DNA from 4 places in the Actinoplanes hulinensis genome. Region 1 is predicted to be linked to each of the others. Evidence: riboswitches for the same ligand, from Rfam matches in the RefSeq annotation. Region 1 holds a riboswitch; each other region holds the start of a gene.
What was found. Region 1 has a riboswitch for cobalamin ahead of KZ829_RS17615 (VWA domain-containing protein). Riboswitches for the same ligand answer to the same signal wherever they lie in the genome.

Region 1 (5,407 bases):
CCCGGCGGCGAGCGCGTGATAGCCCGGGTCGATGTAGTCCGGCCCCACCTTGAACGGCGCCACCGGCACCCCGCGCCGCGCGAACGCCGCCAGCAGCCCGGTGGCCACGGTCGTCTTCCCGTGCCCCGACGCCGGCGCCGCGATGACCAGCCGGTCTACCATTCGATGCCCTGCTGTCCCTTACGCCCGGCGTCCATCGGGTGCTTCACCTTCGTCATCTCGGTGACCAGGTCGGCGGCCGCCACCAGGTCCGGGTGCGCGTCCCGCCCGGTGATCACCACATGCTGGGTGCCCGGCCGCTCCCGCAGCGTCGTGATCACGTCCTCGACGTCCACCCAGCCCCACTTCATCGGATAGGTGAACTCGTCCAGCACGTAGAACCGGAACGTCTCCGCGGCCAGGTCCCGCTTGATCTGCGCCCACCCTTCGGCGGCCTCGGCGGCGTGGTCCCGCTCGCTGCCCGCACGCTGGATCCAGGACCAGCCCTCACCCATCTTGTGCCAGGTCACGGGTGTCTGCCCGGCCGCGCCGAGCGCCTTGAGCGCGGCCTCCTCGCCGACCTTCCACTTCTCCGACTTGACGAACTGGAACACCCCGATCGGCCACCCCGCGCTCCAGGCCCGCAGCGCCATCCCGAACGCGGCCGTCGACTTCCCCTTGCCCGGCCCGGTGTGCACCGCGAACACCGCCTGCCGCCGCCGCTGCCGCGTCGTCAGCCCGTCGTCGGGCACGCTCGTCACTTTCCCTTGCGGCACGCGCTCCTCCTCGTCGTCAAGATCAACCCCATTCCCGGTACGGGGTGAGCGTCCAGCCCAACCCACACCGTCCCGCCGGCCGGGGCGAAGGTGGCCCGCCCGGCGCGCGCCCCTCACCCTCCCGCGAACCCCACCCTCACCCCAACGTTTGCCTCACCCCACCGCACAGCGCCCGAACCCGGCGGTCCCAGCTCATATGACGCCTCTGTCCTCATAGTGCGGCCCATTCGCGCCGGCAAGCACACACGTAACGTTCTCCGTGGTCGTCTGCCCGTGTCATAGCGGCAGGCCGGGCACACGGACGGCGCGACGTGAGCGCCCGCCGGGCATCCGCACCCTGAAAAAGCACCCACAACCCGCCGGACGCGACCGGCTGACCTCGATGCTGTCCCGGTCCGGCGGGCCGGCACCGACGGGCGGATGAGCGCGGCCCGCGGACACCGGTTCGAACCGCACCGAACCGCCTACGCGGCGCTGCGGTAGGCGCGGTCGGCCGGAGCCGAGGCGGTGCGGTCCGAGGCGGCGCGGTCGGCCGGAGCCGAGGCGGCGCGGTAGGCGCGGTCGGCCGGAGCCGACGCGGTGGCGGCGGCGCGGGCCGCCGGCTGGAGAACGGTGGTGGATTGAAGGTGTTCCAGCGGCATGAGATCGGCTCGGAGAACCGCCGCCAGCTTTCCGGCCAGGCCCAGCCGGACCGGGCCGGACTCGCAGTCGACCACCACGGTCGCCACACCGGCCAGCGCGGGCGCGAGCAGTGCGGGGTCGGGTCCGCTCGTGGCCCGGCCGTCGGTGACCACCACCAGCAGCGGACGCCGTCGCGGGTCGCGGCGGCGCTCGGTGGCGATGGTCGCGGCCGCGGCACGGAGCCCCGCCGCGAGCGGGGTACGGCCACCGGTCCGCAACGCGGCCAGCCGCATCACGCCGACCTCATGACTGGACGTCGGCGGCAGCACCACCTCGGCGTCCCGCCCCCGGAAAGTGATCATCCCGATCCGGTCCCGCCGCTGATAGGCGTCCCGCAACAGCGACAGCACCGCCGTCTTGACCAACGTCATCCGCTTCCGCGCGGCCATCGACCCGGACGCGTCCACCACGAAGAGCACCAGGTTCGCCTCGCGCCCCACATGCACCGATTCCCGCAGATCCCGCGGCGACACCCGGATCCCACCCCGCCGCTCCCGAGCAGGCTGATCCTCGGACCCCGCCCCCCGCACAAGCCGCTCCGGGGCCACCCGGTCCCGGTCCTGGGCCACCCGATCCTGAGCCACCCGGTCCTGAGCCACCCGGTCCTGAGCCACCGACTCCCCCACCAACCAATCCGGGGACAGTCGGTCCTGGGCCACTGACTCCCCCACCAACCGATCCGGGGACAGTCGGTCCTGGGCCACCGGCTCCTGAGACACCGGCTCCTGGGAGGGCTGGTCATGGGAGGTGCCGTTGCGGGTGACGGGGGTCGGGTGGGTAGGGGTAATGGTGTCGAGGGCAGCCCGGTCGAGGGAAGCCCGGTCGAGGGCAGCCCGGAGAGTGGCGAAGAGGTGAGGGACGCCGGAGAGCTTGCCCTGCGGGACGCGGCTGCCGACTACGCGGCCCCGACGGGCGAAGGCCGGGGAGCGGCGGCCGGCGTGACCGCCCTCGCCACGGGCGGTGATCCGGAGTGTGCGGGTGCGGAACGCCTGGCCGGCAGTGGCGGTCGCGCCCGCCTTCTCCGGTTGTGGCGCCCCGTCGTTGCTGGAGGGGGGCGTGCTCTCCTCCGTACCCCCGTGGGGTGATCCTGCTCCGGACGGCCCGCCGCCGTCGCGCGGGGTGTCGTTTCGGGGGCCTCCGCCGCCGGGGCCGCCGTCGTCCGGGTCCGGCTCGTCGTCGGGGTCGCCGCCGTTTCTACCGTCCTGGCCGGCCTGTTCGCGATCGGCCTGTTCGCGGTCGGCCTGTTCGCGGTCGGCGCGTTCCTGTTCGGCACGTTCCTGTTCTGCCTGGCGTTCGGCTTCGGCCAGGGCGTCCTCGAGCTTCTGCTCGTCGGTGCCGGGCGGGTCCAGCGGATCGGTACGGCGGCGGTGCGGAAGGGCCAGCCCGGCGGCGTCCCGGACGTCGTCGGCGGTGACCCGGTCGCGGCCGTGCCAGGCGGCCAGGGCCACGGCGCAGCGGGCGACCACGATGTCGGCGCGCATGCCGTCCACGCCGTAGGCGAGGCAGACCCGGGCGATCCGGTCGAGTTCGGCGTCGGGCAGCGTCACCGCCGGAAGGGCGGCGCGGGCGGCGGCGATGCGGGCCGCGTAGTCGCGTTCGGCGCCGGCGTAGCGCGCCGCGAAAACGTCCGGGTCGGCCTCGTAGGCGAGGCGGCGGCGCACCACCTCGGCGCGCTGGCGGGCGTCGCGGGGCGCGGCGACGTTCACGACCAGGCCGAACCGGTCGACCAACTGGGGCCGGGGCTCGCCCTCCTCCGGGTTCATGGTGCCGACCAACAGGAATCTCGCCGCGTGCTTGACCGACACCCCGTCCCGCTCGACGTGTGCCCGGCCCATCGCCGCCGCGTCCAGCAGCAGGTCCACCAGGTGGTCCGGCAGGAGGTTCACCTCGTCGACATAGAGGACACCCCGGTGCGCGGCGGCGAGCAGACCCGGCTCGTAGGCCTTCACCCCGTCGGTGAGCGCGCGCTGCAGGTCGAGCGTGCCGACCACCCGGTCCTCGGTGGCGCCGACCGGCAACTCGACGAGCGACGCGGGCCGGACCGTGGCGGCGGCGGCCGCCGGGGCGCCGGGGAGTGCGGGGTGGGGGCCGTCCGGGCAAGCCGGGTCCGGGGCGGCGGGAGCGCAGGCGAAACGGCAGCCGGGTACCACCGTGACCGGTGGCAGCAGGCCGGCCAGGGCGCGGACGACGGTGCTCTTCGCGGTGCCCTTCTCGCCTCGGACCAGGACCCCGCCGACCGCCGGGGACACCGAGGTCAGCAGCAGGGCCAGGCGCAGGTCGTCGAGGCCCACCACGGCCGAGAACGGGTACGGAGCAGTCACCAGGATCCCTTCCGGCGGGTGTCCACGCCCGCTCGTCGGTCGACGCGAGCGGCCGGAGTCTCCTGACTCCCGGATCGACGTTTCCCGCTCGCCTTCCGGCGTGGGCGCCGTGGCGTGTGGTCAGCGGGTCGCTCCCCGGTCACAGTGGCGGGACCGTCCCGGAATCGCACCGGGTTCCTCCGCAACCGCTCGCCGGTCACTCTTCCCGACCGGCCGGGCACCCGTCAACGCGGGATCCGTCACCCGCCGGCGCGGCTTCTCCGGGGGCGGTCTGCGCCGCACTGTCCGATCAGGTACGGCGGGGCGGCTCAACCGGTTACGGCCTTCTCGGTGGCGGGCAGGGGCTCGGGAGCCAGACGGTCGAGTTCGGCCACCACGTCCAGGACGGCCAGGGCGGAGCGTTCCACCAGGGGGCGCAGGCGGCGGTAGAGGGCGGCGTCCTCCGGGTCGGGGTGGGTGGCGTTCGCGGTGGGGACCAGGTCGGCGGCGCGGTCCAGATCGGGGAGTTCGCCGAGGGCGTGCCGGGCCAGAAGGCAGGCGCCCAGGGCGGTGCCCTCGGGGACGTCGGCGACCGTCACCGGGAGGTCGAAGGCGGAGGCCAGGACGGACACCCACAGGTGGGAGGCGGCGGCGCCGCCGGTGGCGCGGATCTCGGTGACCGGGCAACCTTCGGCGTCGAAGGAGTCGCGGACCAGGGCGAGCTGCTGGCACACGCCCTCCACGGCGGCGCGGACCAGGTGCGGGCGGGCGTGTTCGCGGCGCAGGCCCAGGTAGGCGCCGCGCATGCCGGGGCGCCACCAGGGGGCCCGTTCGCCCAGAAGGTAGGGCAGGCAGAGCAGGCCCTCGCTGCCGGCCCGGATCCCGGCGGCCTCGGCCAGCAGGGCGGCGTCCAGGTCGTCGGCGCCCTCCGCCTCGGCGGCCGGTTCGCCCGGGGCGCCGGCGGCGAGGCTCTGGGCGGCCCAGCGTACGACCGAGCCGGCGTTGTTGACCGCTCCGCCGATCACCCAGCGGTCCTCGGTGAGGGCGTAGCAGAACAGGCGGCCGGCGGCGTCGGCGGTGGGGCGGTCCACGACGGTACGGAGGGCGCCGCTCGTGCCGAGGGAGACCGCCGCGACGCCGGGCGGGGTGGCGCCGACGCCGAGGTTGGCGAGCGGGCCGTCGGCGGCGCCGATGATCAGCGGTACGTCCGGGGGCAGGCCCGCGGCGGTGGCCACCTCGGGAGACAACCGGAGGGCGTGCGTGGTGGGGACGACCTCGGCGAGCTGCCCGGGGCGCACGCCGGCGATCGCCAGGGCCTCGTCGTCCCACCGGCGGGAGTGGATGTCGTAGAGGCCGGTGCCGGAGGCGATCGACAGGTCCACCAGGAACGGGTCGTCGGCCAGCGCCGCGACGATCAGTTCCTTGACGCCGCCCCAGCGTGGGGTACCGCGCAGCGTGCCCGGGTCCTCCTCGGCCCACCAGGCCAGCTTCGTGAGCGGCGACATCGGGTGGACCGGGGTGCCGGTGCGGGCCTGGAGCCGCTTCGCCGGCCCGGCCGCGACGATCTTCTCGCACTGCCGGGCGGAGCGGCCGTCCGCCCACGTCACCACGGGGCCGAGGGGACGGCCGGCGGCGTCCATCGGCAGCAGCGCGTGCAGGAAGGAGCTGAGG
Region 2 (5,407 bases), on a different contig from region 1:
CACCACGTGCGGGAACGCGTCACGGAAGAAGCCCGAGACTCGGACCGTCACGTCGATGCGGGGGCGGCCCAGTTCCTCGGCCGGAATCGGCTCCAGGCCGGTGACCCGCCGGGACGCCGGATCCCAGACCGGGCGGACGCCGATCAGCGCGAGGATCTCGGCGATGTCGTCGCCGGCGGTCCGCATGGCGCTGGTGCCCCAGGCGGACAGCCCGACCGAGCGGGGCCACTCGCCGTGGTCGGCCCGGTAGCGGGTCAGCAGCGAGTCGGCCATCGCCTGCCCGGTCTCCCAGGCGAGCCGGCTCGGGATGGCCTTCGGGTCGACGGAGTAGAAGTTGCGGCCGGTCGGCAGCACGTTGATCAGGCCGCGCAGCGGGGAGCCGCTGGGGCCGGCCGGGACGTAACCGCCGTCGAGCGCGTGCAGCACGTTGGTCAGCTCGTCGGTGGTGCGGGCGAGCCGCGGCACGACCTCGGTGGCCGCGAACTCCAGCACCCGCACCACATCCGGCAAAACCGACAAATCCGAAATATCTGGTACGTCGGGGAGCGTCGCCGAAAGCCCGGCGGGAGCGGCTCCCGGGGCGGAAGCAGCCTCGGGAACGCTGGAGGCGACCAGGTCGGCCGGGATCACCGTCGGCCAGCCGCGCTCCTCCATGGCCGTGACCAGTGCCCGCGCCAGCACCTCGATCGCGTCGGTCTCCGCGGTGGACGCGTCCTCCGCGAGGCCCAGCGCCTCCCGCAGACCCGGCAGCGCCGCCACCTGACCGGCCCACATCTGCCGCGCCCGCAGCATGGCGAGCACCAGGTTGATCCGCGCCTCCCCGGCCGGCGCCGCCCCCAGCACGTGCAGCCCGTCGCGGATCTGCACATCCTTGACCTCACACAGCCATCCGTCGATGTGCAGGATGAAGTCGTCGAACTCCTCGTCCTCCGGCCGGCGCCCCTGGCCGAGGTCATGGTCCATCTTCGCGGCCTGGATCAGGGTCCAGATCTGAGCCCGGATCGCCGGGAGCTTGGCCGGGTCGAGGGCGGCGATGGTCGCGTGCTCGTCGAGCAGCTGCTCCAGTCGGGCGATGTCCCCATAGGACTCGGCGCGGGCCATCGGCGGAATCAGGTGGTCGACCAGCGTGGCGTGCGCCCGGCGCTTGGCCTGTGTCCCCTCGCCGGGGTCGTTGACCAGGAACGGGTAGATCAGCGGCAGGTCGCCGAGGGCCGCGTCGGTGCCGTCCGACGCGGACATGCCGACGTTCTTGCCGGGCAGCCACTCCAGGTTGCCATGCTTGCCGACGTGCACCACCGCGTGCGCGCCGAACTCATCGGCCACCCACCGGTAGGCGGCCAGGTAGTGATGGCTCGGAGGCAGGTCCGGGTCGTGGTAGATGGCGACCGGGTTGGCCCCGAACCCGCGCGGAGGCTGGACCATCACCACGATGTTCTCGTCGCGGAGTGCGGCCAGCACGATGTCGCCGTCGTCCACATAGAGCTCACCGGGCGCCTGGCCCCAATGCCGCTCGACACGCTCCCGGAAGTCCCCCGGGAGCTGGTCGAACCAGGTTTGATACCGAGATGCCGGAATTCGCACCGGATTGCCGGACAACTGCTCGTCGGTCAGCCAGTCCGGGTCCTGCCCACCGGCCGCGATCAACGTGTGGATGAGCCCGTCGCCGTCGTAGGACCCGAAGTCACCGATCCGGTAACCCCGGTCGGCGAGAGCCGCCAGCAGGGCGACCGTCGAGGCCGGCGTGTCCAGACCGACCGCGTTGCCGATCCGGGAGTGCTTGGTCGGATAGGCCGACAGCATCAGCACGATCCGGCGGTCGGCGGGCGGCACGTGCCGCAGCCGGGCGTGCGCCACCGCGATCCCGGCCACCCGCGACGCCCGCTCCTCGTCGGCCGCGTAGACCGACAGCCCGTCCTCGTCGATCTCCTTGAACGAGAACGGCACCGTGATGATCCGGCCGTCGAACTCCGGGATCGCCACCTGCGTCGCCGCGTCCAGCGGGGTCAGGCCGTCGTCACTGGCCTCCCAGGCGGCCCGCGAGCTGGTCAGGCACAGCCCCTGGAGGATCGGCACGTCCAGGTCGGCGAGCACCCCGACATCCCACGCCTCGTCGTCACCACCCGCGCTCGCGGTCGCCGGGCGGGTGCCGCCGGCCGCCAGCACGGTCACCACCAGCGCGTCCGCCCTACGCAACTCGGCCAGCAGCTCCGGCGGGGCGGTCCGCAGCGAGGCCGTGAAGATCGGCATGGCCCGCGCGCCCTTGGCCTCGATCGCCCGGCAGAGCGTCTCGACGAACGCCGTGTTGCCGGCCATGTGATGCGCCCGGTAATAAAGCACCGCCACGGTCGCCTCGCCGGTCGACTCCGGGCGCGGCAGGAAGCCCCACTGCGGACTCTCCACGGCCGGCGCGAACCCGTTGCCGGTCAGCAGCACCGTGTCGGAAAGGAAGTCGTGCAGCGAGACCAGATTGTCCGCGCCACCGTGCGCCAGATAGGTGTGCGCCTCGGCGGCCACCCCGGCGGGCACCGTGGACAGCTTCATCAACTCGGCGTCCGGCGCCTGCTCGCCGCCCAGGACCACGACCGGCACGTCGCCCGCGAGCAGTGTGTCCAACCCCTCCTCCCAGGCCCGGCGGCCGCCCAGGATGCGCACCACGACGAGGTCGGCCCCGTCGAGCAGGGCGGGCAGATCGGCGACCGAGGTGCGGGCCGGGTTGGCCGGGCGCCAGGCCGATCCACTGGCCCGGGCGCTGAGCAGGTCGGTGTCGGACGTCGACAGCAGCAGAAACACGCGCGCGCTCCCCTCGGGGTCCGCGCCCCGGGTAGTCGGATGTCACGGCGACCGGAGTTCCTGGCTCCCAGGGCTCGAACTCCCTGGTGACAGTGGCGGGACCGCGCCGGAGTCACACCGGCTTCCTCCGCGGCGTCGCCGCTCGTGAGCCATAACTTTTCCGAACCCCGGTGTCCCGCGTCAAGGCGGAACGGCCGCTGTGACGCTGCCGACCCACCGAGAGGCGAAGGTGAATTCCTGCCGGGGGTCGGCCGTAGTATCCGGGCCATGTCTCCCGTCCGGACTTCCGACACCGACGCCTGCCCCGGCGCGCTGCGGCTGCACGCCGCCGCCGACGGGTTGCTGGCCCGGGTGCGGCTGCCCGGCGGGCTGCTGACCGGGGCCCGGTTGCGCGCGCTGCGCGAGCTGGCCGAGGAGTTCGGCGACGGCGCCCTGGAGCTGACCTCGCGGGCCAATCTCCAGCTCAGAGGCCTGTCGGCCATCGATGCCCCGGCCCTGGCGACCCGCTTGCGCGCCGCCGGGCTGCTGCCCTCACAGACCCACGACAATGTTCGGAACATCGCGTCGCCGCCGCTGCCGGGATCGACGATCCGCGCTCTGATACCGGCCTTGGACCGCGCCGTCCTGGACGATCCCGCCCTGGCCGGCCTCCCCGGCAAGTTCCTGTTCGCGCTCGGCCACGTCACCCTGTCCCCCGACGTCGCCGCCGTCCCGGCCCTCACCAACCCCACACCGGCGCCCACCGTCCACGCGGCCGTCACCACCAGGCCCACACCAATGGCGGCCACCACGCACCCGGCCGCCACCAACCCCACACCAACGGTGCCCACCGTCCACGCGGGTTTCGCCGGGTCGGGGGATCGGGAGCACACGGGTGCCGGGCTGTTCGCGATCCGCTTCGCCGGGCACGACACCGGGCTCCGGGTGGAGGCCGACCGGGTGGTGCCGGCGCTGATCGCGGCGGCGCACGCGTTCCTCGCCGAGCGGGAGGAGCAGCGGGGTGACGGCCCGGCCGCGTGGCGGTTGCGGGAGCTGACCGACGGCCCGGCCCGTGTGTCGGCCCGGGTGGCCGGCGTCCTCGGGCTGACGCCCGTCGCCGTGGCGGCGGCGGTGCCGGTCGAGGCCACCGATGCCACCGATCTGGTCGGCGTGGTGGCTCAGGCGGACGGGCTGGCCGCGGTGGGGGCACTGGTGCCGTTGGGGCGCTTGGCCGGCGTAACCCTCAGGGTTCTGGAGGAGGCCGATCAGCTGGTGGTGACCCCCTGGCGTGGGGTGATCGTGGCCGATCTGACGCCGTCGGCGGCGCCGGGGTGGGCGGGCCGTCTGGCCGCGGCCGGGCTCGCGGTGGCCGCGGATTCGCCCTGGTCCGGGGTGACCGCCTGCGCCGGGCGGCCAGGTTGCGCGAAGTCGCTGGCCGACGTGCGCGCCGACGCCACGGTCACGGCCCGTTTCGTCGACGGCCTGCCGGTCCACTGGGTGGGTTGCGCCCGCGCGTGCGGCAGCCCGTCCGGCCCGCACGTCCGCGTCGAGGCCACCGCCGACGGCTACCTGGTCGCCCGCACGGACGGTGACCGATCCGGCCCAGCCCACCCACCGGAAAGCAACCGATCCGGACTCGGCGGCCCACCGGGGAATTCCGGCGCGAAGGGAGACGGATCCGGACTGGTCGGCCCATCGACTGCCGGGGCGGGATCGCCGAGGATCAGCGGGATCGGCACGGCCGTGACCGGGTTGGGGGAGATCGTGGCTGTGGCTAGGAGGCCCTGATGAAGTATGTGCGTGACGGCGCGGAGATCTACCGGCGCTCGTTCGCCACCATCCGGGCCGAGGCGGACCTCTCAGGACTGCCGGAGGACGTGTCGCGGGTGGTGGTCCGGATGATCCACGCCTGCGGGATGGTGGATCTGGTGGAGGATGTCCGGTTCAGTCCGGGTGTGGTCACCGCGGCGCGGAAGGCGCTGCTCGACGGCGCGCCGATCCTCTGTGACGCGGAGATGGTGGCGTCCGGGGTGACCCGGTCGCGGCTGCCGGCGGCCAACGAGGTGATCTGCACGCTGCGGGACCCGGCGGTGCCGGGGCTGGCCGCGGCGATCGGCAACACCCGTAGCGCGGCCGCACTCGACCTGTGGGGTGACCGGCTGGGTGGCGCCGTGGTGGCGGTCGGCAACGCGCCGACCGCACTGTTCCGGCTGCTGGAGATGGTCGCGGCGGGCGCGCCACGGCCGGCCGCGGTGCTCGGCATCCCGGTCGGTTTCATCGGCGCGGCCGAGTCCAAGGAGGCTCTCGCCGAGTCCGGCCTGGAGTACTTGATCGTGCGTGGCCGCCGGGGTGGCAGCGCCATCACCGCCGCCGCGGTGAACGCCCTCGCCTCCGAAGCGGAATAGGTCGGGAACGGAAGAGGTCAGCTTCTCGGCCCTGAAGGACCGAGCTTGCGTCACTGAGTTCGGTGTGGAGGGGACGGCTGACCAGCCCGAGACGCCTTGAAGGAGGTGACTACGTTGCATACAAGACAGTCGACCCACTCCGGTGTGCTTCCTCAGCGCCGGACTCTGGAATCCGTGTCAGCAGACAAGCCGACGAGAGCGCACGAAACGGGACACGGACACCGCGACCCTGT
Region 3 (5,407 bases), on a different contig from region 1:
AGGGGAACAACAGGTCCAGTTCCCGTACCGCTGATGTCAACTCCTCTGCAGGCAGGAAGCCTGGGAGGATCACGAAACCGTCGGTCTGCCAGGCCTGCGCCGCGTCTTTGAGGTCCATCGGGCCAGGGTCGGTGAGGCGAGATCGCCAGGCAACCGCTTTTCCGTAGCGCTACCGCGTTCCCTGGTCAGCCCATATCCGTTGTTTTTTCGGCCCGTACCACTGGGACCCCAAGTCCTGTGCCACCGAAGTGTCCGAGCACCAATGAACTTCGTCCGCAGTTAGGCAGGGTCTGAGGCGAAGCTGCCATGGCCGGTTTCGCTACACATGCTGGCCGCCAAGATCGTGAAACAACCGGCGACAATCCCCGCCGGCTCCGAAATCAGGGCCGATCAGTCCTCCCAGGAGGCGACTGTCTCGGCTGCCCGGGCGACCGCAGTCTCCGTTGGCTCGGCGGCGTGCATCTCGCCGCCGTAGGGGCGCACCATGAACCCGCCCACCGCCGGGTGGAACGCGAGGCCGCGCTTGACCAGGCTGGGCCGGTCACGACGGTCGAACAGGTTCAGGGTGCCGTGACTGATCCACGGCCACGCACGGCGGAGTACCGGGTTCGCTGCGGCGGCGCGGGCGAGCGGCACAGTGACTTCCGCGTCGTGTTCGGTGATGATGTGCCAGAGCGCTTCGATCGCGGCACCCGGCTCGGTGACGGCAAGGTAGGTGTGGCGCTCGGCAAGCTCCTCCGCGGAACGGCCGTCGTGCAGGTCGAGCATGGCGCCGGCGATCTCGTCCAGGTCGCCCGTCCGACCCGCTGCGGCCGGGTCACCGCCGTAGGCCCAGACCATCACCTCGTAGCCTCCGCCGCAACCGGCGCGAACGCTGAGGTGGCCACTGGATGTAAACAGAAAGGCTGCGACCGGGCCGAAACGGTCCGAGCCGCCGCTCAGCCTCTCGAGACCAGTTCGCCGGTTCAGTTCGTCGGCCTCACGCATCCGGGAATCTTGTCATGAGCCCCGCGGCGCCATAGACCCCGACAAGCGGTGTTTGCCGCAGATGAGTAGACACGCTCAGGTGAAAGTCAGCTGCATCCGCACGGACCCATCCGAACCTGAGCCACAGAGCGTCGGCGCCGACCGCGGTCCGAAACTCACGACCACGAAAACCAGTGGAAGCGCGGTGGCCCCCAAGATCATCGACATTCGGGGCCCGTACTCACGACCTAAGCCACGCTGCTGACCGATCCGCGCACGGCACGCAGCCGCGGAACGCTGCTGTACGCACTCGCGGAGTACGACTGCTCACCGATTTTGGAGCTGCTGGTCATCACCGGCAACTGGGAGGTCGGCCGGGAGGCGCTCAGTCTGCTCCGCGGACATCGGCGAGGACATGTGGAACCGCCTGCACGACCGTGTGCAGGCGGCCTTGCTCACCGCTGGCGACGAGCAACGAATCGAGGTTCTCGAACCACTGCTCGAGATGTTCGTGTGGTCGCTGCGTTTCTGCGGGCCGCGCCCGCACGAGGCGTGGGGTTTGGGGTGAGGGTGACCGGGGGCGCTCAGCCCGGATGGTGCGTCGCGGGCGTGCGCGGGCAGTTGGTCGCGTGGTGCGGCGGGAGGTGTGGTTCGGCGGGGGCTGGGTCGTGCGTACCGGAAAGGGTTTAGAGGGTGAGGTGCATGTGGGTGCTGTGGGGGTCGGGTTGGTAGTGGGCGAAGGGTGGGCAGGTTCGGAAGCCGAAGCGCTGGTAGAGGGCGCGGGCGGGGGCGAAGTAGTCGGCGGTGCCGGTTTCGAGGTAGAGGTCGGTGTAGTGGCGGTGGCGGGCTTGGGTGATGAGGTGTTGTAGGAGGGTGGTGGCGACGCCGCGGCGTTGGGCGGTGGTGGCGGTGCGCATGGATTTGATTTCGGCGGTGGTGGGGTCGTGGTGTTTGAGGGCGGCGCAGCCGACGAGGTGGGGGCCGTCGTGGGCGGTCCAGAGGGTGATGTCGGGTGTGCGGAGGCCGTCGAGGTCGAGGGCGTGTTTGCTGTCGGGTGGGCTGGTGGCGCGCATGTCGTCGAGGTGTTGTTGCAGGAGGGCGGCGATGTCGGGGCCGGTGAGGTCGTCGATGGTGATGCGCAGGGTCACGGGGTGGATTGTGGCAGGTGCAGGTGCCAGCCGTCGGGGTGGTGGGTGAGGCGGGTGACGGCGAGTGGGGCGACGTCGAGGCGGCGGATGGCGGTTGCCGGGAGGTCGAGGGCGGCGGCGAGTACCGCGCGGATGGTCATGGGGTGGGCGACGGCGGTGAGTGCCGGCTGATGCTGGTTGCGCAGCCATGTGGTGGCGCGGGCCAGGAGCTGGGTGTGGGTTTCGCCGCCGTGGGGTGCCGCTGCCGGGTCGGTGAGCCAGGTGTGCAGGTCGGCCGGGTCGATCTGGTCGAGGGTGTGGCCGGTCCAGGTGCCGTGGTCGGGGTCGGCGAGTGCCGGGTCGATGCCGGGGGTGGCGCCGAGCAGTGCGGCGGTTTCGCGGGCGGCGTGGGAGGGTGCGCTGACCCATGGGCCGTTGCCGGGGATGTGCAGGGTGCGGGCGATGTTGCGGGCGGCTTCGTCGAGAGGGTCGTCGCCGCCGAACACGGCCCGGCGCAGGGCGCGGGTGTGTCCGGCGGCGATCAGGCGTAGGCCGGTCACGGAACTGTGACGGGGGTTTCGGTGCGGTGGGCGAGGCGGGCGAGCAGGCCCGCGAAGCCGAGGCCGAGGGTGGTCCAGAGGATGGTCTGGGTGCCGAGTGAGGTGATCCGGAAGTCCCACAGCAGGGTTGCGGGGAAGTCGGCGGGGACCTCGTCGAAGGTGGGAAGGAGGGTGTAGGCGATGGTGACGACGACCAGGAAGGCGGCCGCGGCGGCGGTGGCGCGGGCCCAGGGGTGGGTTTGGGTGCGGGCGGCGAGGGTTGCGGCCCAGACGGCGACCAGGCCGAGGGCGACCGCGGCGAGGTAGGCGGCGGTGCGCTGGTCGATGGTGGCCGGGTCGCCGACAGCGGGTGGGTTGGGTGGGTATTTGAGGTAGGGCACGAGGACGATGCCGGTCAGGGCGGCTGTGGCGAGGCCGAGGGCGGCGGTGGTGTCGCTGCCGGTGTGCAGGCGCCGGCGTAGGACGGTGTAGGCGGTGGCGAGGATGCCGCCGAGTGCGATGCCGTAGAGGCCGGTGGCCAGGAACAGGCCGGGCCCGGACTGGACGTCGCGGGAGACGAGAGTCTCGCCGGCGGGTGCGCCTGCTTCTTCGATGGCGATGGCCGCGTTGATGTGCGGCTCACCGGCGAGGTAGGCGAATGTTCCGGCGAGCAGTCCGGCGATGAGCCCGGCGAGTAGTCCCCTCAGCAGCAGTTGTGGGTAGCTGGGGGTCAGTGGCACGGGACACCGAGCAGGTGCCGTCCGTCGTGCATGAGTTCGTGCAGGTACATGCCGGACTGGGAGAGGGCGCCCTGGTCGAAGGCGACGAGGTAGGCCAGCAGCAGCATGATGCCGGTGAAGCCGGCGGCGGTGGCCAGCAGTTTGGTGGAGATGGCGGGGGTGGTGAGCGCTTGTGCCTTGGGCATGGCGGATCAACCTCCTACGGGATGACGCGTCCCGATCGATGGGGCCTGCGGCGCGTGAGCGTCCTGACTCACCGGCCCCGTGGGGCTGGTTCACAGTGGCGCGACCGCACCGGAGTTTCACCGGATTTCCCTCAGCGCACCGCAGATTGGATTCTCAACCTATCGGCCGGGGTGGGCCGGGCACAACCGTCGGGCGGTAGCATCCACGCCGGTCTACGGGGTCGGGGGTGTGTCGTGGTGCGGTGGCCGGTGGCGGTGGTGGCCGGGCTGGTGGTGTCGGTGGCGGTGCCGGTTCCGCAGCAGGTGTGGGCGGCGCAGTGCCTGGGTGCGAAGCCGGTGGTGTCGGCGGTGCCGGCGGAGTTGAGGGCGTACGCGCCGGCGCGGTTGGCGGGGTTGGCGACCGGGGCCGGGGTGCGGGTGGCGGTGGTCGATTCCGGGGTCGATGCGCGGCATCCGCAGCTCAGGGGTCAGGTGGCGGCGGGCCGGGATTTTCTGCGTAACGAGTTCGCGGGCCGCCGGGACTGTGTGGGTCACGGGACGGGGGTGGCCGGGATCATCGCGGCGGGCGCGGATGCGGGCAGTGGGGTGCAGGGTCTGGCGCCGGGGGCGACGATCGTGCCGGTGCGGGTGAGTGAGCAGCAGGACATCGACGAGTCGGCGGTGGCGTCGTCGGGTGGTGGTGCGCAGACGTTCGCGCAGGGGATTCGGTGGGCGGCGGGCCCGGGTCGCGCCCAGGTGATCAACATTTCGCTGGTGATGCCGCAGGAGAGCCCGGCGGTGCAGTCCGCGATCGCGGATGCGGTGGCGGCCGGGGTGATCGTGGTGGCGGCGGCCGGTAACGACGGCCCGGACGCCGGCGTGGTGTATCCGGCGGACTATCCGGGGGTGATCGGTGTCGGCGCGGTCGGTGCGGACGGGTTGCGGGCGTCGTATTCGCAGGTCGGTGAGCATGTGGATCTGGTGGCGTTCGGGGACGTGACGGTGGCGTCGCCGGTGGCCGGTCATCAGGTGGTGCAGGGGACGAGTTTCGCGACGCCGTTCGTGACGGCGACGGTGGCGCTGCTGAGGCAGCGGTTTCCGCGGGAGAGTGCGGCGCAGATAACCCGGCGGTTGTTGCGGTCGGTGGATCCGGCGCCGGGTGGTGTGCGCAGTGACGAGTACGGGTACGGGCTGCTGAATCCGTATCGGGCGCTGACGGAGGAGGCGGGCCCGGTGGTGGCCGCGGTCTCACCCGCGGTGGTGGCGGCGCCGGGGCGGGCGGCGGATTCGTCGGAGTGGGTGCGGGCGGGCTGGTTCGCGGCCGGTGGTGCGGGGCTGGCGGTGCTGGCCGGTGTGGTGGCGGTGGTCGCCGGCCGGGGTCGGCGTCGCGGTTGGCGGGCCGGTCATGATCGAATGCCGGGATGATGTGGGACGCGGTCACCGAGGCGTTGGGCGGGCTGTATCCGGATGAGCAGCCGTGGCATGTGACGTATCCGGCTGAGGGTTACCGGTTGCGGGCGGCGTCGGCGTATCCGGCGGCCGGGCATTGGCATCTGGTGGGGTACGGGCTGGGTGAGCGCTGGGGTTTCGAGTTGACGGTGCGGGTGGCCCGCGGCGTTGAGGAGCAGCCGCCACAGTGGCCGTTCGTGTTGCTGGATCAGGTGGCGGCGTATGTGGCGTCGCTGGACGGTCCGGTGGAGGACGGTCAGTGGATCAACTGGGGTGGCCCGGTGACGGGTTTTCCGCACACGGACGGCCCGGACACCGGTTTGACGGTGTTGATCCTCACCGAGGATCCGCAGTTGGGTAGCCGGTTCCTGCAGTTGGTGGGGGTGACGGCGGCGGAGGCCGACGGGCGGGTGGACGTTCCG
Region 4 (5,407 bases), on a different contig from region 1:
GCGGGAGCGCAGGAAGTAGACGTACGCGAAGGCGCCGTAGAAGAACAGCCCCTCGATGCAGGCGGCGAAGCAGATGACGTTGAGCAGGAAGGCCCGCCGATGCTCCTTGGTCTCCAACTGCCGCAGATCGAAGACCGAGTCGATCCATTTGAAGCAGAACTCGGCCTTACGGGCGATCGACGGGATGTTCTCGACCGCGGCGAACGCCTCGAACCGTTCCTGCTCGTCGGGCACGTAGGTGTCGAGGAGATTCAGATAGAACTGGACGTGTACGGCCTCCTCGAACAGTTGCCGCGACAGATAGAGGCGGCCCTCCGGCGAGTTGACGTGCTGGTACAGATTGAGGACCAGATTGTTGGCGACGATGGTGTCGCCGGTGGCGAAGAACGCGACCAGCCGGGACACCAGGTGCTGTTCGGCGGGTGACAGTTTGGCCAGGTCGGCGAGGTCGGAGTGCAGGTCGACCTCCTCCACGGTCCAGGTGTTCTTGATGGCGTCCTTGAAACGGTCGAAGAAGTGCGGGTACTTCATCGGCCGCAGGGTCAGGTCCATTCCAGGGTCGAGCAGCATTACTGGCAGGCCTCACACGATTCGGGGTTTTCCAGGGAACAGGCCTCGGCCGGCGTGAGCGCCGGGATGAGCGAGACCGGGGCGGTGACAGCGGGCGCGACCGCGACGGTGGCCTGCTGGATGCGGGTCGCCGGGCGCGAGCGCAGGTAGTAGCTGGTCTTGAGACCGGCCTTCCACGCGTACAGGTACATCGAGGAGAGCTTGTTGATGGTCGGTGCGGCCATGAACAGGTTCAGTGACTGCGACTGGTCGATGAACGGGGCCCGGGCCGCCGCGAGTTCGATCAGCGCCTTCTGCGGCAGTTCCCATGCGGTGCGGAACAGTTCCCGTACGTCCTCGGGCAGTTCGGCGATCGCCTGCACCGAGCCTTCGGCGCGCTTGATCTGCTCGCGGATGGCGGCGGTCCACAGTCCACGCGACTTGAGTTCCCGTACCAGATAGGTGTTGATCTGAAGGAACTCACCCGACATGGTCTCGCGTTTGAACAGGTTGGACACCTGCGGCTCGATGCACTCGTAGGCACCGGCGATGGAGGCGATCGTCGCGGTCGGCGCGATCGCGATCAGCAGCGAGTTGCGGAGCCCGTGCTCGGCGATCTTCTCCTTGAGCGCCGCCCAGCGGTCGGCCTGTGCGACCTGGGCGCCCCACAGTTCGTGGTGCAGATCGCCCTTGGCCGCGCGGGTCTGCGCATAGGACGGGTGCGGCCCGAAAGTCGAAGCCAGGTCGGCCGACACCTCCAGCGCGGTCAGGAAGATCTCCTCCTGGACCCGGGTCGACAGTTCCTTGGCCTCGGCCGAGTCGAACGGCAGTCGCAGGGTGAAGAACGCGTCCTGCAGGCCCATCAGCCCGAGCCCGACCGGCCGCCACCGCGGGTTCGAGGCCGCGGCCTGCTGCGACGGGTAGTAGTTGATGTCGATGACCCGATCCAGGTAGACGACCGCGGTCCGCACCGTCTCCCTCAACTTGACCCAGTCAACACCGTCAACGTTGACGTGTTGACCCAGGTTGATCGAGCCGAGGTTGCAGACGGCCGTCTCGTCGTCGTTGTTGACCTCGAGGATCTCGGTGCACAGGTTCGACAGGTGGATCACGTTGCCGGGCTCGCCCGTCTGGTTCGACAGCGCGTTCGAGCGGTCCTTGAACGTCATCCACCCGTTGCCGGTCTGCGCCAGGGTGCGCATCATCCGGCCGTACAGATCGCGGGCTTTGACGGTTTTGACAGCCTTCTTCTCCGCTGCCCGGTAGGCCTCGGTGAATTCGTCACCGAACAGGTCCGGCAGTGACGGGGCGTCGGACGGGTCGATGAGCGACCATTCGCCGTCGGCCTCGACACGGCGCATGAACTCGTCCGGGATCCAGTTCGCCAGGTTCAGGTTGTGCGTGCGGCGGGACTCCTCGCCGGTGTTGTCGCGCAGTTCCAGGAACTCCTCGATGTCCGGGTGCCACGGCTCGAGATAGACGCATGCGGCGCCTTTGCGGCGGCCGCCCTGATTGACCGCCGCCACCCCGGCGTCGAGCGTCTTCAGGAACGGGACGATGCCGTTGGACTTTCCATTCGTGCCGCGGATCAGGGCGCCCCGGCCGCGGATGCGCGACCAGGCGATACCGATGCCGCCGGAGTACTTCGACAGCTTCGCGACCTGGTGGTAACGCTCGTAGATCGAGTCCAGTTCGTCCTTCGGCGAGTCGACCAGGAAGCACGACGACATCTGGGTGTGCCGGGTTCCGGAGTTGAACAGCGTGGGTGAGCTGGGCAGATAGGCCAGACTCGACATCAGCCGGTAGAAGCCGATCGCCTCACGGGCGTCTGTGGACAGCCCGCAGGCGACGCGCAGCAGCCAGTACTGCGGGGTCTCCACGACCAGGCGGGACCGTGGGTGGCGCAGCAGGTAGCGGTCGGCGACGGTGCGCAGGCCGAAGTACTCGAACCGCAGGTCACCGGCGACGTCCACGGCGTCGTCGAGTTTACGCGCGTTGCGGGCCACGAACGCCGCGGTCTCGTCGCCGATCAGGCCGAGGCCGTGGGCGTAGCGGATCGACTGGCTGAAGCTGGCGACACCCTGGCCGCGGACCTCCTTGTCGACGTACGCGGCGAGCAGCCGGGCGGCGAGTTTCGAGTACTGCGGCTCCTCGCCGATCAGCTCGGCCGCCGTCTGGATCGACAGCTTGTCGAGCTCAGCCGTGGTCGCTCCGTCGTACAGGCCGCTGATGGTCTTGGTCGCCACCCTCAGCGGGTCGACCTCGCCGAGATCGGTGACCCACAACTCGACCGCCTTGACGATCTTGTTGACGTCGACCGGCTCCAGATCGCCGTTTCGCTTGCGCACCTGCATCACATGGCGGCGCTGCTCCGGCACCACATGTCCGGTAGCCGGCGGATCCTGCGTAGCTGCTGTCATGTCTCGTCCCCCTCATCACGCCGGCCGAGGTCTCGGGTGCGCAGGAGGACGCCGCCGCGGCCCGTGAGGGCCCGGCTGATGGCGTCGGCCGTCCCACGCGGCCTTCGACCGCCGCGCATCACCTGAGATGCACGGCGCGCTGGCAGGTCTTCGGACTCGTGGGCTTTGGGGTAAAGCCGCCTACTGGCCGTCGCTTCCCAGGCTCTGACGAGCCCAGTGCTTCATGACGGCGGTCGTTCCCACTCACCGCTGCGGGGCAGTCCCGGTTTCACACCGGGTTCCCTGTTGCCTCGGACACACCCTGACGGGCGCGACCGAACCAGCTGCGGGGAACACCATATATGGGCGGCATCGGAAAGTCACAGCCCCACATGGTGTGTCCAAACCGTCACTCTCACGGCGGCATCGTTCGTACGGCACCGCCGCCGGCATTGGCCAGGATCGCCGGCAGCAATCCGGGAAAGCGCTGCTCCACCTCACGTGTACGCAGCTCGCAGCACCGGAACCGGCCGGCCTGGCTCACCCGTACGAGACCGGCGGTGGTGAGAGTCCTCAGGTGATGGGAGAGGGTCTGACCGGTCACCGGCACATCGAACGCGCCCCGCACCACTCCCCCGGCGGCCGCCAGTTGCCGGACGACCTCCAGCCGCACCGGGTCGCCGAGGGCATCGAGCACCCTGCCGAGGTCGACGTCACCGAGGTCGGGATGTGCCCAGCCCCGCGGCCGCCGTCTCTGCACGCCGTATCTCATCCTGTGACCCGCTCTCTCGCTGACCGTCCTTACCGGATGAGTCGCTTCGGCGGAGCGTTCGGTTCCCGGCTGGGTCGATGGGCCGGCGCTGCCGGACGAGCCCTGGGATCAGGTCGAGTCTTCCCGGGCCCTCCGACCGGCCTCGGGCGAGGTGACGACCGAGCGCGGCAAGTAAGGCCCGCACGGGCCGACCGGTTCCAGTCGATCGGCTCCAGCCCGTACGCCTACCTCGGTTCAGACGTCTTGGGTCCAGACACCTTGCACGTGCGCGGCGGGTGCGAGCCAGAGGTGTGGCTGGGCCAGGCTTCCCGTGTCCCAGGGGAAAGCACCGTCGCGGTCCGGCCAGACGACTTCGAGAATCGGAACGGGCGGGCGCCGGTAGAACCAGATGGCCTGGCCGAAGAAGGCCCGATACCAGGTCGGCTCGACGGTCCTCAGGCGCACCGGGTAACCGTTGACGACATCGTCATGGGACTGGCCGTCGGCAAGGCCGTCCCGTTGGCCAAGGATGTTCAGACAAGACTGCATGACACGAAGGTCGAGTCCGAACATGGCCAGTTCGGGCCCGCCGCGGCTGTGCCAACGGCCGATCGTGTACGACCAGCCCGGCCCCTGCTCATCCGCGGGAACACCAGTGACGCTCCACCCGAACTCGTTGACATTGCCGATCACGCCATCGTCGGCCGCATCGTAGTCATCGCGATCGCCGTAGTCGTGACAGATGATGCAGCGGCAGATCCGCGAAGCCTCGAACACACGCCGAGGGTATGCGATGACCCTGTCAGCGGCAGCATTGGTGCTACGGTCAGTGACGGCAGACTCAGCCGGGCGCATGTCCAGCGGCAGATGCGGATGGCCGCTTGCCGCAGAGCGAACCGAGCTGTACCCGTGGTGCCGCAGTCACACACCGGGTACTGCGGGTCCTGGATCCACTCCGGCCGGCCGCCCGCCTTGGTGCCGTCGGCGGCGCTGAGGTGCGCGAAGTACCTCCACCCGCGCTCCTGCGCCCACGCCTCTACCCGATCGCGCAGGCCGTCATCGAGTTCCCAGGCGTCGGGCAGTTCCCGGACCCGCTCGGGACTCGGCGCGCAGGCCACCGGCACGTGATCGTCCTCGACGGCCTCGTCGTCCGGCGGCTCCGGATTATCGAGCAGTTCGCCGATCGCGGCCTCCGCGCGCCACCGCACGAGCGGCAGCGGCCGGCAGTCGTCGTCGTGCAGCGCCGGGCACCACAGCAACTGGAAGACGTCCGCTGTCGCCGTTTCTGGCCGCGACTTGGTACGACGCCACCGCATCGGGCCTTGATCTGCCGTTCAAGCGCTGTTCGGCGGTGTCTGCGGGCCAGGCGCGCGAGCGAGCTCAAACAGGTGCGGGTAGGTCGGCGAAGACGGTGTCCCAGTGGGCGAAGGTTGTGGTGCCGTGGCCGGCGTTCGGAGAGGTCACGAAGGTGGGGTTGGGAAGGTGCGCGGCCAGCCAGCGGCCGTTGGCTTCGGGAACCAGGCTGTCGCGGTCGCCGTAGTAGAGGTGAACCGGACAGCGCACCGCGGTGACGTCGATGTCCCAGGGGCCGCCCCAGGCCAGGTTGTCCCGGGCGTACCCGTCGGCGTTGCTGAGTGCCTCGCGCATGTCGACGGCCCAGCAGCGGCGGACCTCGGGGGTGAGCCAGGTGAGTTCGGTTGCCGGGATG

Region 2: it holds a riboswitch for cobalamin, as region 1 does, so the genes downstream of both, cobN (cobaltochelatase subunit CobN) here and KZ829_RS17615 (VWA domain-containing protein) in region 1, are expected to answer to the same signal.
Region 3: it holds a riboswitch for cobalamin, as region 1 does, so the genes downstream of both, KZ829_RS18990 (CbtB domain-containing protein) here and KZ829_RS17615 (VWA domain-containing protein) in region 1, are expected to answer to the same signal.
Region 4: it holds a riboswitch for cobalamin, as region 1 does, so the genes downstream of both, KZ829_RS06955 (ribonucleoside-diphosphate reductase subunit alpha) here and KZ829_RS17615 (VWA domain-containing protein) in region 1, are expected to answer to the same signal.

What each region holds. Positions count from the first base shown of each region.
Region 1 covers NZ_JAHXZI010000008.1:358,553-363,959, forward strand. Annotated here, with positions in the region: gene KZ829_RS17605 (cobyrinic acid a,c-diamide synthase CobB) at 1-162, opposite strand, end outside; gene cobO (cob(I)yrinic acid a,c-diamide adenosyltransferase) at 156-755, opposite strand; gene KZ829_RS17615 (VWA domain-containing protein) at 1,220-3,757, opposite strand; cobalamin riboswitch at 3,813-3,937, opposite strand; gene KZ829_RS17620 (gluconokinase) at 4,066-5,407, opposite strand, start outside.
Region 2 covers NZ_JAHXZI010000010.1:96,190-101,596, forward strand. Annotated here, with positions in the region: gene cobN (cobaltochelatase subunit CobN) at 1-2,790, opposite strand, end outside; cobalamin riboswitch at 2,826-2,953, opposite strand; gene KZ829_RS44055 (ferredoxin-like domain-containing protein) at 3,058-4,557, shown strand; gene KZ829_RS20065 (precorrin-8X methylmutase) at 4,557-5,174, shown strand.
Region 3 covers NZ_JAHXZI010000009.1:244,758-250,164, reverse strand. Annotated here, with positions in the region: gene KZ829_RS19020 (phytanoyl-CoA dioxygenase family protein) at 1-118, opposite strand, end outside; gene KZ829_RS19015 (DUF6193 family natural product biosynthesis protein) at 391-987, opposite strand; gene KZ829_RS19010 (hypothetical protein) at 1,382-1,534, shown strand; gene KZ829_RS19005 (GNAT family N-acetyltransferase) at 1,653-2,114, opposite strand; gene KZ829_RS19000 (histidine phosphatase family protein) at 2,111-2,653, opposite strand; gene KZ829_RS18995 (CbtA family protein) at 2,650-3,372, opposite strand; gene KZ829_RS18990 (CbtB domain-containing protein) at 3,363-3,557, opposite strand; adenosylcobalamin (AdoCbl) riboswitch at 3,565-3,715, opposite strand; gene KZ829_RS43110 (S8 family serine peptidase) at 3,795-4,961, shown strand; gene KZ829_RS18980 (suppressor of fused domain protein) at 4,958-5,407, shown strand, end outside.
Region 4 covers NZ_JAHXZI010000003.1:115,040-120,446, reverse strand. Annotated here, with positions in the region: gene KZ829_RS06960 (ribonucleotide-diphosphate reductase subunit beta) at 1-570, opposite strand, end outside; gene KZ829_RS06955 (ribonucleoside-diphosphate reductase subunit alpha) at 570-2,969, opposite strand; cobalamin riboswitch at 3,094-3,308, opposite strand; gene KZ829_RS06950 (ArsR/SmtB family transcription factor) at 3,364-3,708, opposite strand; gene KZ829_RS06945 (DUF4262 domain-containing protein) at 3,955-4,476, opposite strand; gene KZ829_RS06940 (alpha/beta fold hydrolase) at 5,080-5,407, opposite strand, start outside.